2 regions of the Nicoliella sp. ESL1106 genome follow, and region 1 is predicted to be linked to the other one. Evidence: riboswitches for the same ligand, from Rfam matches in the RefSeq annotation. Region 1 holds a riboswitch; the other holds the start of a gene.

What was found. A riboswitch is a leader RNA that binds a small molecule or an ion and turns the genes downstream of it on or off. The one in region 1 is predicted to bind thiamine pyrophosphate.
Region 2: it holds a riboswitch for thiamine pyrophosphate, as region 1 does, so the genes downstream of both, thiS (sulfur carrier protein ThiS) here and ACSVI6_RS07080 (acetylornithine deacetylase) in region 1, are expected to answer to the same signal.

What each region holds. Positions count from the first base shown of each region.
Region 1 covers NZ_CP196341.1:51,853-59,633, forward strand. Annotated here, with positions in the region: gene ACSVI6_RS07060 (hypothetical protein) at 1-297, shown strand, start outside; gene ACSVI6_RS07065 (DUF6198 family protein) at 325-996, opposite strand; gene ACSVI6_RS07070 (hypothetical protein) at 1,165-1,728, shown strand; gene tenA (thiaminase II) at 1,769-2,437, opposite strand; gene ACSVI6_RS07080 (acetylornithine deacetylase) at 2,437-3,714, opposite strand; TPP riboswitch at 3,799-3,894, opposite strand; gene ACSVI6_RS07085 (lysylphosphatidylglycerol synthase domain-containing protein) at 3,973-4,896, opposite strand; gene ACSVI6_RS07090 (acyl-CoA thioesterase) at 4,912-5,325, opposite strand; gene ACSVI6_RS07095 (hypothetical protein) at 5,425-5,883, shown strand; gene ACSVI6_RS07100 (HAD family hydrolase) at 6,044-6,685, opposite strand; gene spxB (pyruvate oxidase) at 6,817-7,781, shown strand, end outside.
Region 2 covers NZ_CP196341.1:388,627-396,407, reverse strand. Annotated here, with positions in the region: gene ACSVI6_RS08535 (hydantoinase/carbamoylase family amidase) at 1-276, opposite strand, end outside; gene ACSVI6_RS08530 (thiazole synthase) at 285-1,052, opposite strand; gene thiF (sulfur carrier protein ThiS adenylyltransferase ThiF) at 1,054-1,716, opposite strand; gene thiS (sulfur carrier protein ThiS) at 1,719-1,916, opposite strand; TPP riboswitch at 1,965-2,059, opposite strand; TPP riboswitch at 2,141-2,234, opposite strand; gene ACSVI6_RS08515 (amino acid permease) at 2,381-3,775, opposite strand; gene hisC (histidinol-phosphate transaminase) at 4,028-5,095, opposite strand; gene hisE (phosphoribosyl-ATP diphosphatase) at 5,112-5,438, opposite strand; gene hisI (phosphoribosyl-AMP cyclohydrolase) at 5,431-5,769, opposite strand; gene hisF (imidazole glycerol phosphate synthase subunit HisF) at 5,766-6,527, opposite strand; gene hisA (1-(5-phosphoribosyl)-5-[(5-phosphoribosylamino)methylideneamino]imidazole-4-carboxamide isomerase) at 6,521-7,240, opposite strand; gene hisH (imidazole glycerol phosphate synthase subunit HisH) at 7,237-7,781, opposite strand, start outside.

The sequences.
Region 1 (7,781 bases):
GAATACCAAGCAGCTTTAAATAACTTTGATGATGATTTAAATTTACAAAGTGCCGATCTACTCCATCTCACTCCCAAGGATAATAAAGCGAACTTAAAAGAATATGTAACAATTCAGCAATACTTCAATAACCAACTTACTCCTAATGCAGTTATTGATGATATTAACAATATTGATGAACCGGTTAAAAAATTAATCGAGCATAAAGAACTTCCAGAATACGCAAATAAATTAAGCTGGATGGAACTGTACCTTCTCATTAATGCAATTGCTTATCAACATTGGTTCAATAAATAATAAAAGGAATGGATAAATCCATTCCTTTTATATTTGATCATTTTTACTAAAATTATGTTTTAACCTAGGTAAAATCAATTTATCAGAAAATTGAATAATCGGGCCAAGAAGAAAGAATCCAATAATTGTAATGATACCGATTGAATCAATGCTTCTTAAAATAACTGAACATATGAAAATAATAATTGCAATAAACCCCATATCTGCAAACTGAGCTTTAATTGCACTTCCGTGAAAATACTTAAATCGTAAGATATTAGTAGTATCATCATTAGGATGCATGAGAATGTTAGCACGTTGATATACAGAAATCGCTGCCCCGATTAAAATAATTCCTAGAATTGAAACTAACAGGCTTAGCCACTTATTCAAATTGGTTATTCCCATGGCAAGGTTAAATTTATTAAAAATATCAATAAAATAACTGAAAAAGGCCATGTAGATAAGGCCACTAATGATTCGCCACCAGTCAATACGCCTAACTAAAAATTGATTCAAAACAATATTAATGATTCCAAATATAAATAACGTCCATGCAACTGACAGCCCAAACAACTGATTAAAATCAACTGCTACCGCCGTCCAGATTCCATTCCCATTATTAGTCATAATCGTCAGACTATTCCCATAGGCATCAACAAAAAGTCCTAAGATCAATGCAAACATTCTTAATTTAAAAGAATTATAATTTTGATTCAATTCAATCACCCCATTTATAAGTAACAATTATACCAGAAATTAATCTTATGATTTTATAATTAGTTATTTATTAGTAATTATAAATAATAAAAATAATGGTAAGTGGACAATTTTATTATTTGTGCTATTCTTAATAAAAATGATAACATCAAAGGGGTATCTTATATTATGAAAGATAAAAAACGTTTTATTCCCAAGGGGCGCGCAGAGATAATTACTGTTGTTTGTTTACTAGTCGAGATCATGATTCTAATGCCAATGTTGATTAGTAAAATTGCAGGATTAGTTAATAGCAAGTCCGCATCACTACCTGGGTTATGGGCAGTAATTGATTTATTAGTGATCAATATCATTTGGATTTTAACTTGGTTACTTACATACCGATTTGCGCATCGTTATATTACAGTAGTTTTAAAAACACGTAACGTTAAAATGATCCTATTGGTAATTGGTACAATCTATACATTAGAAACGGTTATTAATAATAACCATGCATTGGTTGCCGTATTTTCAATCATCGCATACCTTAGCCTTTGGGCTTGGTTCGATTATGTATTTGCACATCCAGTCGAAAGTAATGAATTAATTGATAAGACCGATCATTTTATAAGGGAACACAAACATTTAAATCGGGGTGAAGTCCAAGATTTAATTCATAAAAATAACCATGAAGTCATTGACTGGTTAGAAACCCATCTAAATGATAATCAAGAGCGAAAAGATAAACACTAATAAAAAAACGACTTTGCAGTTAATCAAAGTCGTTTTTTTATTAAGCCATTGGCCAATTGCGTTGATAATAAGCCATGTCCCAAAATAAATATTCATAACGAGTCGTATTTAGAAAAATTTGGCTCAGTTCTGATAATTCAGACTTAGACTTACCAGATGCCAATTCATCTAATAAGGAAATCGTCCAATTAGTTAAGTTCGTGTACTCATCATCGCTATACATTGATACCCAATTCGAATACAGTGGATGGCTGGCTGCTGGTGTATTCAATAGCTGCTTGCCAATTAAATTATAACTCCACATACATGGTAACAATGCAACTAAGACCTTATCTAAGCCCCCACTTTGGCCAACTGATAGCATATAATTTGTATAACTTAAAGTTACAGGAGTCGGTTGAGCATTTTCTAACTCTGCTTCGCTGATGCCAAATTCACTAGCGTATTTACGATGCAAACCCATTTCGGTGTTCAAAGTAGAACTGAGCAACTCAGCAAACTTTCCCTCTACTTTTAAATCAGAAGCTTTGAGCGCTCCTAGGGCAAACAGCTTCGCATAATCAATTAAATAAATGTAATCTTGAATCATATAAAATTTAAACTTATCAACTGGTAATGTTCCATCCGCTAGTTCTTTTACGAATGGATGGTTATGATTGGCTTCCCAAACAGGTTTTAATTCTGTTACTAACCGTTCACTAAATTTCATTAATTGGACTCCTTTTTGGTATTTAACCATTCATAAATAAATTGAAGTAAAACTTTGGTATATTGAACTAAATCATCAATTTCTAGTGATTCATCTACAGAATGAGCTTCATCAATCGTGCCTGGTCCATAAATAGCAGCTGGAATATTAGCATGACCGAACCATCCCCCATCAGTAACACTTGGCGAAACGTCGACTATTGGTCGTTCGTTCGTTACTTGATAGTGAGCATCTCTTAGTAATTCAACTGGTTTTGATTTCGCATCAAGATCAAGGGCTGGAAAGACTTCCCCACGCTCTTCGACCATTGACTTGCCACCCCACTTATAAATGGGCATGTGATCCTTCATCCAAAGGTCTGCCTTGGCAACTTGATCAATGTGATCTTCAACTTCTCTTATTACATCTCGATAGTCCTCATTTGGATAAAAATGAACCGTTACCCACAGTCTACATTCATCTGCAATAAAAGCGGCATTGCGACCCCCTTCAATTACAGCAGGATTAATCGTATCAGAACCAGGTTCTACTCCAGGATAACTTTTATTGACCGCCCAATCTCTTTCTAACTCGTTGAGACCAGAAATTACCTTTGCCATCTTTTCAATTGCGCTAGCAGCCCGTAGCTTTCCACCAGCATTCATCATCTGGCGTCTAGTAGCATCATGAAACGTTTGATCACTTTTGATCGTAATCCAACCAGTAATTACTCCGCCTTGGCCTTGAATATGAAAATCACTAATATCACCGACGATCGCAAAATCAGCTTTATGACCATGTTTGATTGCATCCCAAGTTCCGGCTTCACCACTTTCTTCACCAATAACTGATTCGAATTTTAATTCACCAGGTAGCTCTAATCCAGACTTATTCAACAATTGAATTGCCATCAGCATTGCAGCAAGGGCACCCTTCATATCTGCTACCCCGCGACCGATGACTATATCATCCTTAATGACCATCTTGAACGGATCTGAATGCCATTTTTCATCCGATTGAATCGAGGCTACATCCATATGCCCATTTAAAATCAAACTTTGGTATTGATCAGATCCTGGTTTCGTCCCAACAACAATTGAATCATGGGGATAAAGATCCCATTGATCAACATTAAACCCATTTTGTTCAAGAAAGTCCCTAACAAATGCCTGAGCATCATCTGAGTTTCTGCCCGGTGGAGCGGGAGTGGGAAATGCCACTAGCTTACTTAATATTGCTAATAACTGATCTTTATTTTGATCAACATCGTTAATCAACGTCTTAATATCATTTACCATTAAAATAGCTCCCTATTTGTCACTATAATAAAAAGGAGATACTTCAAACAGAAGCATCCCCCCTAAATTCGCAAACCATTAGCTAATTTCAAAGGGCCACTTCCTTGCGCTGGTGCTAACCAGATTCAAGTTCAAAGGGTCAAATTAATTCTCAGCCAAATAGCTCCCCTAGTGACAGTTTATTTTTAATTTTAACGCCTTAATTATAAATTAAAGCTGCTTTTTAATCAAACTAAAATATCAAATCAAAATGACACCCTAATTGATCAGTTTGTTGCGATTTCTACTCAAGTATTTAAATATCAACATGACCATTCCAATTAAAAACGGGATGAAGTAATAACAGATCCGATAGATCAAGGCCCAAATTACAATAATATCAGTTGAAATCCCCGCTCTTTGTAAACCAAATGTTAATGCGACTTCAAATGAACCGATTCCACCAGGAATTAATGACATCGCTCCCACAATTCCAGCAAAGACTAGCCCTAAGTAAGCTGCTCGTACATCAAAATGAATGTGCATGAAGTAACCGATACTCAAAAAGAATGCTAAACAACACACCCACTCCAAAGTTGAGCCAATCAAGAGGTGGAATAGATCACGACGATTCAATGTATCGTTTTTGGCAATGAACGGAACTAATAAATAAAGCGGGAACAATAGGCACACTGCCTTAATCCAAAGTGGTTCCATTCCAAAGCGATCAATGTTAAGCAGTATTGCAAGAATATCATTAACGACTAAGCCCGTCATCGTGAACAAGGCGATTTGAGTAACGATCTTAGCAGTCTCTTTATTATTTTCCTGAACGCTGCCGAATAAAAAGATCCTAAGGCTCGCCCCGACCAATCCACCAGATCCCCCGATGTTTGTGAACGTATTGATTACATAACTACTTGTGATCAATTCTGGCATTGAAATATCCATTTTGACCTTGCGAGTATAAGTAAAATCATAAATCATCATTGGAACGATCGAAAGAGCTCCTAAGATTATCAATGCAGCTAAACTGCCGATTGAAAGTAAATGACTAGCATGCACTAACTTATGCCAAGAAATTTGTTCAAAAATGGAATGGATCGAATAAACCACAAAAACTAAAATTAATACTACATAAATCCGTTTAATAACGTTAGAGTAACTAGAAAAAGCATCTGCAATCTTATCAATAATTTTAATCTAACTCACCACTTTCTAGTTATCATTAACCAATTCTGTTAACCTAGTATAAAAGTCGGGTAATTGCTTTTGAATGTTGATAATCTTACCATCTATGTCTAAAAAGCAGTGCTCGCTACTAGCCCGGCAAACTAGCTGGTCCTTGACCGTCATTAGATAACTTAATATCAACCGATGCTTACTGACCTTGGCAACACGGGTCTCAATCTTAATTACATCAGGAAAGGTAGTCGTCTTTTTATAATCCGCAACGACCTTAGACACTGGCGATATAATTTGATTAGCTTCAAATTGATCATAGGCCCACCCAATTTGTTCCAAAAAATCACTACGCGCTTCTTCCATGAACCGAATGTAATTCGTATGACTAGTAATTTTCATTTTATCAGTTTCATAGTATTGTACCTTATGAAAATATGGATTAACCATTTTAATATCCTCTTCTCTAAATTATTCCATAGTAATTTTATCATAAACCAGCTATTTCTTGATATAATTAAATTAAATTGCAATAAGGGAGTCCTTACAATGAATGAGCCAAGACCCAATTTTCAAGTTAATGCTGACTTTACAGCAATGGATTCAATTACCGCTTCTAAATATATTGATAACGCGCTTAATTTTATTAATCAATTGGAATGGGCATCCAATCAAGTTGATCAAAATGTATATGATGATCTAAATAATCGTTACAGTAATGGACCGACCAGTAGCGAACGACTTAAATTGATCGCTAACCAATTTGATAATGATGATTTCTTACTCAGTATCATTGATCAGCTCCGTGATAAAATTAACGACAGTGCCAAAAGCAATCAACTATACTCGATTACCCTCGGTGATGATGAAAAGCCCCTCAATGATGATGAGATTCAAGACCTGGTCGCTAACCATGAAATCACATTACATAAAGTTTCTGGCAATGACGCTAAATTAGTCCAGACCCAGGTCAAAAGATTATTGGAACAGTATCACAATAATAATTAAATACGAAAAAAGCTGAGACAAATTGTCTCAGCTTTTATTATGAGTCGGGCCAGGATTGAACTAACATCTTCTCGGAAAAGGACCGAGTGCTCTGCTTGAGCTACCGACTCAAAAGAATACTTAATAATATTATCAGAAGTGAGTCTTAATTACAACCATTTCAGGAAAAATATTTCAAAATTTCTTGAGGAGTTTTAAAATCGTACTTTGCATAACCATTTCTTAGCTCTTGATCAATATCTCCCCAACCAGCTAAGCCAAAATCAACCCGTGCGTTCTTAGCACATCCCTCGTCAGTAAAAGAATCACCAATATACAACGTTTCGTTGCGACTAACCCCCATTTGATCGATTGCAAATAACAATGGTTCTGGAGCAGGCTTATGATAAGGTAACCGATCGGATGTCACAATTACCCATACCTGTTTCATAAAAGCAAAATGATCCTTTAAACTTTGCATATCTTCATTACTTCCAGAAGTGACGATTCCCAATGCCACATCGGGATAACTATCTTGTAGCCGTTGGAAAAATTCATCAAACCCTGGATATAAAACAGGTTTTTGGTTCAATTGAGCTGCTGCGATCGTATAGTCAATTGCCATTTGGTTACTAAATCGACTGGGAATCCCCAGATAATCGATTGTCTGGACCGCAGTTAATGGGAACGTCGCATGCAGTTCAGCATCGGATATATCTTTAATTCCATACTTAGGCGTAATCAGTTTCATAATTGCTGCATAGCGTGGAAAACTATCAATTAAAGTCCCATCTACATCAAAAACTACTGCTTTATACTTCATCATAAATCACCCCGTTAGTTATTATACTATAACAAATCAAAAGGTGTTATAACATGATAAAAAATTGAAAAGTGGTAAAATGAACGTATATCAAAATTTTGTACTATATTTCGGATCAGGAGGATTATCTAATGGAAAATAAAAAAACGATCAAGGCCAGTGTGGCCCTTTTAAAGGTCCTCGAATCATGGGGCGTAAAGGACGTTTATGGATACCCTGGTGGTTCAATTAATTCATTACTAGATGGATTACAAATTGAACAAAAAAATATTAACTTCATTCAAGTTCGCCACGAGCAGGTAGCAGCACTTACTGCCGCAGCCCATGCTAAATTGACTGGTAAGATTGGGGTCGCATTTGGCTCAGCTGGTCCTGGTGCAGTTAACCTGTTGAACGGACTTTACGATGCGAAGGCTGATCATGCTCCCGTTTTAGCGCTAGTCGGACAAGTTCCTAATACGAATATGAACTATGACTACTTCCAAGAAATGCCTGAAACCCCTGTTTTTAGGGATGTGGCATGCTATGACCGAATTGTGATGACGCCCGAAAGTCTCCCCCACGTGGTCGATGAAGCAATCAAATCCGCTTATAAAAACAATGGTGTGGCCGTGGTTGTTATTCCTAATAACTTTGGTTATGAACAGATTCCAGAAAAGAAGTACTCCTCAGCGAGTTTAAGTGATGAAAAGGTTGCTCCAGAACCTGAAGCAACCGATTCAGAAGTCGACAAATTCTTGACGTTAGTTAAATCAGCTAAACGTCCTGTCTTCCACGCTGGTCGTGGAATCAAGGATGGCGGCGAAAAGTTAGTTGAGCTTTCCAAAAAATTACAAATTCCAATTATCATCGATGGATTAGCAAGTGGATTGGTTCCTAGAGACTACGAAGGCCTATTAGGAACTGCTAACCGTGCTGCCTCCAAGGCTGCAGATGAAATTATGTCAGTTGCAGACCTTGTGATCGCAATTGGTGGTGACTTCCCATTTGCCAACACCTACTACGCTAGCCATCCATTTACCTATGTACAAGTTGACAACGATCGTAGTATGTTAGGGCGTCATCATACCTTAGACCTTGGTATCTGGTCAGATGC
Region 2 (7,781 bases), 340 kb from region 1:
AACGCCATATAGTCCATCATACTTACCACCATGATCGACCGTATCCATATGGGAACCAACCGCAATCACCGAATCCGTTTGCCCGATGAAGTCTAAAAAGACGTTTCCAACCATGTCAACGGTCGCCTTAAAACCCAGTCGCTGTCCTAAGTGAATCAACCGAATTTGATTTTCAATCCAGTATTCATCATAAACCAATCGGTGTTGTCCTTCATCGGAATCAACAGTAAATTGATCTAACCAATCGTTTAAATTAAGCGTTCCTTTCATCACCATGACAGTGCCTACTTACTAACCCCAAGCAGTGGTGAAGAAGCAACCGCACCACTATTAACTACCCGTCCTGGCTTAGCAAGGTATGCTTTGCGCCCAGCTTCAACCGCTAGCTTAAATGCTTCTGACATTAATGGGATGTCGCCAGCAGTTGCCATTGAAGTATTCGCCATTACGGCATCAATTCCCATTTCCATGGCTTCAGCAGCTTGACTAGGCCGTCCAATTCCGGCATCAACAATCACTGGTACTTCGATTTCGTTGACCAAAATTTGAATTAGGTCCTTAGTGGCTAAGCCGCGGTTAGTCCCAATCGGTGCGCCTAATGGCATCACCGCTGATGCTCCAGCTTCAACTAACCGCTTTGCAGTGATTAAATCTGGTAAGAAGTATGGCATTACGGTAAAACCTTCATCAGCTAAAATGGAAGTCGCCTTGATCGTTTCTGCATTATCGGGCATTAAGTATTTTTTGTCTGGAATCACTTCTAGCTTAATGAAATCACTGCCGCTTAATTCGCGCGCGATTCGAGCCATCCGAATTGCTTCTTCGGCATTTTTACAACCAGAAGTATTCGGTAAGATAGTGACATTTTCTGGAATAAAGTTTAAGATATTTTCGGCTGCTGCTTCGGTTCTACGCAATGCCATTGTGATAATTTCAGCCTTGGCATTATGAACTGCAGCATCAATTAGGTCGTATGAATATTTACCTGAACCTAAGATAAACCGTGATGTAAAATGGTGTCCGTTAATTACTAAATCGTCTTTAATTGCCATGTTAAATTTCCTCCTTATTTTCAACCACTGGTAGTTGCATGAGTAATCTTAAAATTGCGTTTGCTTGATGACCGGCACAAATAATTACCCGTGGTGCCATCAATCCCTCTGATCCACTCGTCTGACCATCACCACTAATGTAGACGTTTGGGGATTGTTGTTTGGTTTGAATTTGATTTGCACCATGGACCCCCGCTAATCCGTTGCCCATTACTAATGGTTTATCTGGAAAAGCACTGGTCGCCCCATCGAGTAGCATCGCCTTGGCAGCAGGGTTATCAAAAGCTTCACAAATAATGTCACAGTCAGCAAAGAGTTGCTCAATATTTTCAGCACTGACCTTTGTTTTAATCGCATCCACTTTAATAAAGGGATTAAATTCTAATAAATTTTGCTTTAATGCAGTGACCTTTGGCATCCCAATTTGACTGAACTTGAACTGTTGGCGGTTCAAGTTGCTTAATTCCACATCGTCAAAATCGATTAGGGTCAAATGACCCACGCCTGAACGCGCCAATGCAATTGCAATGTTAGATCCTAACCCGCCTGAACCTGCAATCGTAACATGTGCATTCTTTAGGGCCTGATACGAGTTGTCAACATTGCGATCCTTCATCTGCATAAAAAAATCTTCAACACTGATTCCATCAATTTGAACCGTCATTGCTAACCACCTCCTACGAACGAAATTAATTCAACGTGATCATTTGGATTTAAAGTAATTCCATCGATTTCATTGCGATGGACGATTGATCCGTTTAATTCGACCACAACGTTATCTTGATGCTGAGCATATTGAGCCAATAAGAATGATAGCGGTTTTCCCGCCAATGCTTCCACTGGCTTTCCATTAATGGTTACCAAAGTAAAAACCTCCTTTCTAGACCCAAGAAAGGAGGTTTTTTAACGCACTAGTTAAGATTAAACCCCTTCCTTCGGTAGTATCAACTACATCAGGTTCAATGAGTATAATCTCAGCCAATTACTTGGCACCCCAGTGTTTAAATTATCATCACAATTGTAAATAAAAAACGGTTCCCCTAGTAAAACCCAGGAGAACCGTCCTAATTATTCGATAATTAATCAGCGATAAAAGAACTGCATCTCCCTTCGCTGGTATTAACCAAATCAGGTTCAATGGGTATGATCTCAGCCAATTGCTTGGCACCCCAGATACAATGTGATAAATATTTAATTTTGAACACCCATATATTAACACTAAGCTTAAAAATTTGTCAACAATAAAATTTTAAGCCTAGGACAGTTTGATAAAAAGCTAGCAACAAAAAATATCTTATTATCGAACGATAATAAGATATTTTTTAATATTATCCATTTATACTTGCTTCTGATTTTCTTTGGCTAATCAATACATATCCACCAAATCCAACTGCCCATACAATTGCAGCAATGGCACCTACAACATCATCGGGAATGAAGAATAAACTAGCGAAGATTACCAAAAAGAAAGCGATGGTGAGCGGACTGGTAACATTGTACCAAGGCGTTTTAAACCCATTTTCAATATAATCACTTGATTGACGATATTTCCGATGTGCAAGCATTGTTAATGCGTATACCAAGATATACATATCACTAGATGCACCAGTTACGATTGTAAAGACTGCTCCAGTCGCTGCACTAAGGCTCATAATTGGAGTGATCAATGCCAAACTAGCTGATAGTAAAATGGCAGCTGCCGGAACCCCAGAATTAGAGATTTTACCAAACTTTTCCTTCATGAAGCTGCCTTCCTTCGCTTCAGTCGCTAGTTGGTAAAAGTGACGCCCAGCTGAGAAGATACAGCTATTTAATGCCGAAGCAGCAGAAGTTAGAACCACAAAGTTGATCACAGCTGCAGCAGCTGGAATTCCAACCAATTGGAAAACTTGAACGAATGGACTTTTATCTGGTGAAAGCGAAGTCCATGGAATAATTCCCATAATTACCACCAATGCACCAATGTAGAATAGTAAGATGCGAAGTAAGGTTTCATTAACTGCCTTCTTGATCACGTGCCGTGGATCCTTTGCTTCACCAATCGTGATACTTACGAATTCAATTCCTTGAAAGGCGAAGAATACCATTGGAAACGCAGAAATAAAGTTAAATGAACCGTGGGGGAATAATGTCAAATTATTAGTAATGTTAGCAAGTGATGCATGACCAAGTGGCGTTGCGCTGTGTCTAAAGATCATAAAAATCCCGGTAACGATCAAAGCAACGATTGCGATAATTTTGATCATTGCGAACCAGAATTCGGTTTCACCAAACAGACGCGCAGCCACTAGGTTTAAGCCACAAAGAACAGCCAAAAAGACGACTTCAATCAACCATGCTGGCAGATTAGGAAACCAGAATTGTACATAAGTGGCCACCGCAGTTACTTCAGCCATACAGACAAACACCAACCCGATCCAGTAGGTCCAACCTGTGAATCGACCTGCAGCAGGTCCTAGATACTTAGTAATAAATGATACAAACGTGTGGTGCGATGGATCTGAATAAAACATTTCTCCAATTGCACGCATCATCAAGAAGAAGAACAATCCTAAGACTAAGTATACGATCAAAATGGATGGTCCCGTTTTAGAAATCGTCGTCCCTGATCCTAAGAATAGCCCAGTTCCAATCGTGCCACCAATTGCAATCATTTGCACATGTCGGTTACTCAATGAACGGTAAGTTCCATCTGGATTTTCTTTAATGTTTGAGTTAGCCATGATCAACACATCCTTTACCAATTTTATAATTACCTAAAATAAATGTAATAAAAAGTTACGTGACGTCCCGTTGATTCACATAACATTAAAATAAAATTAACTTTTTCTCATTTAATTTTAATTTATTCTATCACATTTATTTCGAAAAGCAAAGCTTTTTTCAAAAAAATTGGTTTTTATGCTTTTTTAGCGTGATAAAGGGGTTATTTATTCAAAATCAGCTGACTATTATACATGTAATTATTGATAACATTATAAGGAGCTTTTAATAATGTCCTGAATCGCTTTATTATCATCTTGTCGCCCAATTGTAATTCGAATCCAATTTGGTTGTTGGCCAACCCGAACTTGGTAGCCCTTTTGGAGTAATTCATTTGCGATTTTATCGGCATCAGCACTTTGAAAATAAATAAAATTGGCTTGCGATGGATAGTATTTTAAATTAGCTTGCTTTAAAAATTGTTCCCATCCATCACGTTCAGTCTTATTATTATTTACCGTTCGTTGAACAAATTCAGGATCGCTAAGCGCAGCAACTGCGGCAACTTGGGAAAGCGTATTGAGGTTATACGGTAGGCGGACCGCTTGCATATACCCCGCGCGTTTAGCGTCCATAATGATATAGCCAACCCGATAGCTAGCTAAACCATAAGCTTTTGAAAAAGTCCGCATCACCGCTAAATTATCGAACTCTTTTAATAATGGGACGGCTGAAGAATCCTTAGCACTGGTTACGTATTCAATGTATGCTTCATCAATGAGCACCAAGACATCCTTAGGCACTTTTAACATAAACTGGCGGATCGATTCGACTGAATTATAGCCCCCAGTCGGGTTATTAGGATTACAGAGCCAGACTAAGCTCGTATTTGCATTAATTTGGCTCAAAAATGCAGGAAGATCATTTTGACCATCAGCATTAACTGCAACCTTGATCGTCTTAGCGCCTTCGATTTCAGCATTGATTTGATACTCAGAAAAAGTGGGTTCTGAAACAATTACCTCATCGCCAGCATTCAAAAAAATGCGCGAAACCATTGAGATTATTTCATCCAATCCACAACCAAAAACAATATTTTGGCTAGAAACCTTTAACTTGTTAGCGATTAAGTTGCGTAGCTCCGTACAATTACTATCAGGATAATAGTTTTCCGACTGTGGAACTGCAGAAGTGACTGCCTTAGCAACCTGTGGAGAAGTCCCATACGGATTTTCATTTGCTGATAAACGGACAATTCGATTTAATCCGTACTTTTTCTTAAGTTGCTCAATCGCAACTGGTGGGACGTAGTTTTCTAGCCCTTTAACTGCACTCTTCATTGGAAATCACTCCATTCTATAACTTTTTAATTGGGGCCCGATCTTTGTATTGACTCATTTTGCCCACTCGCGAACCAAGTTCGGTCTTAATTTGATCAAAAGACACGCCAGATTCGACCAATAACACCATTAAGTGGTATAGCATATCAGCGGTTTCATATTGTAATTCCTTAGGATCCTTATTTTTGGCGGCAACGATGACTTCCGTTGTTTCTTCACCGACTTTTTTAAGAATCTTGTCCAAGCCCTTGGTGAATAAATAATCAGTATATGAACCTTCGATTGGTTCTGCTTTCCGCTTCTTGACCATTTCATATAATTCTTCTAAGTTTTGTTTATCCATTATTATCGACTCCTTTTTTAAATTCAACTGGGTTAAAAAAACAACTTACATGACCAGTATGACAAGCTGGCCCATTCGGCACAACGGATACTAATAGGGTGTCGCCATCACAATCCAGTTCCATTTTAGTTACCCGTTGTGTATTTCCACTCGTTTCACCCTTATGCCATAATTCATTTCGCGAACGTGACCAAAACCACGTCTCACCGCTTTCGATCGTTCGTTGATAACTCTCTGGATTCATCCAAGCAACCATTAAAACTTGTTTAGTGTTCGAATCAATCACAACGGTGGTCAATAGTCCAGATAGCTTACTAAAGTCTGGTTTCATATTCTAACGGAGACCCCCTCGTTTTCTAATTGTTGTTTGACTTCCGGAATCGAAAGCATTTGATAGTGAAAAACAGATGCGGCTAGTGCCCCTGTGACCTTGGTGTTCTTAAATAAATCAACAAAGTCAGCTACTCGGCCCGCACCACCAGAAGCAATGATCGGTACATCCACTAATTGACCAATCTGCTGGTATAATTTTTCATCAAATCCGTCCTTAGTTCCATCTTGATCCATACTAGTGATCAACAATTCTCCAGCTCCCTTAGCAACCGCTAATTGCGCCCATTCAGTTGCTGAAATTTTAGTATTTTTAGTCCCACCATGGGTATAAACAACATACTTTTGAGCTGCTGCATCCCATTTCACGTCAATGGCCACCACAATTGCTTGACTACCAAATCGTTTCGCCCCTTCGGTTATTAAATTCGGATTAGCAATTGCAGATGAGTTAATTGAAATTTTATCAGCTCCGGCGTGTAATAACGCTTCCATATCTGAAATCGAACTAATCCCACCACCGACCGTCAGTGGCATAAAAACTTGTTGAGATACATCAGCTACTACATCGACCATTGTTTTGCGCTTCTCATTAGTTGCCGTAATGTCTAAGAACACTAATTCATCAGCTCCCTGTTGCTCATAGGTTGCTGCAATTGCAACGGGGTCACCAACATCTTTTAAGTTAACAAAGTTAACCCCTTTTTTGACCCGTCCATTTGCAATGTCCAAACATGGAATAATTCGTTTTGCTAACATTTATTCGCCTCCGCAACTTCTTTTAGCGTTACTTTTTGATCTGCGATTGCCTGACCAATAATGACATCGTCAATTCCAATCGACTTTAGTTTGATCACGTCTGAAAAGTCTCTAATGCCACCAGAGGCAACGAGCGTTAATTCTGGGAATTGATGTTTTAAACTTCCTAATAAGTCTAGATTGGGGCCACTTAACGTCCCATCAGTTTTGGTATCTGTAATGATAAACCGATCCGCCCCAACGGATGCCATCTTATTGATCAAGGTAGCCATTTTAACGTTCGATTGCTCTACCCAACCTTCGGTAGCAACCATTCCGTTGGCCCCATCAACACCAATCGTAATGTGTTCACTACCGTATTTTTGAATCATGGCAGTGGTAAATGCTGGATTCTTTAATGCTACCGAACCCAAGATTACCCGTGAAAGCCCATTTGCCAAATACATCTCAATTGTAGCTTCATTTCTAATTCCACCGCCAATTTCAGTTTGTCCATCAATGATGGCCGCAATTTGCTTTGCTAATTCAACGTTGGTCGGTAATCCATCCTTTGCCCCATCCAAGTCAACCAAGTGTAAATTTTGAATTCCACTGGTGCGAATCGATTTTGCTTGGTCGATTGGATCTGCGTTCACGAGGGTTGGCTTTTGATAGTTACCTTGGTACAGTCTAATGCTGCTACCCGCCCGCAAGTCAATTGCTGGATAAATCATTTGACCACCGCCTGTTCGAAGAATGTTTTTAAAAGCGTTAAACCAACTTGCCCGCTTTTTTCGGGATGAAATTGAAAACCATAGATATTATCACGATTGACAATTGTCGGAATTTCAACCCCGTAGTCCACACTGGAGATAATAAATTGCGGATCACAAACTGCGTAATATGAATGAGTAAAATAAGTATATTGCCCTTGCACTCCATTAAAAATTGAATCACGCTTGACTTGATTTTGGTTCCAACCAGAATGTGGAACGATTCGATTGCCATTATCATTGGGAATTTTTTCAATCTTACCAGTGATCAGTCCTAAACCTGCAGTATTGCCAAATTCAGTTGATGAATCAAACAATAATTGCATCCCGAGACAAATCCCTAAAAATGGGGTGCCGTTAGCAACGGTTTGCTTAATGACATCGACTAACCCACGTTCATTAAGGGTATCCATAGCATCCTTAAATGCACCCACGCCTGGGAATAAGACTGCATCTGCATTTTGAATCGTTTCTGGATCTGCAGTCAACTGCGCCTCAATGC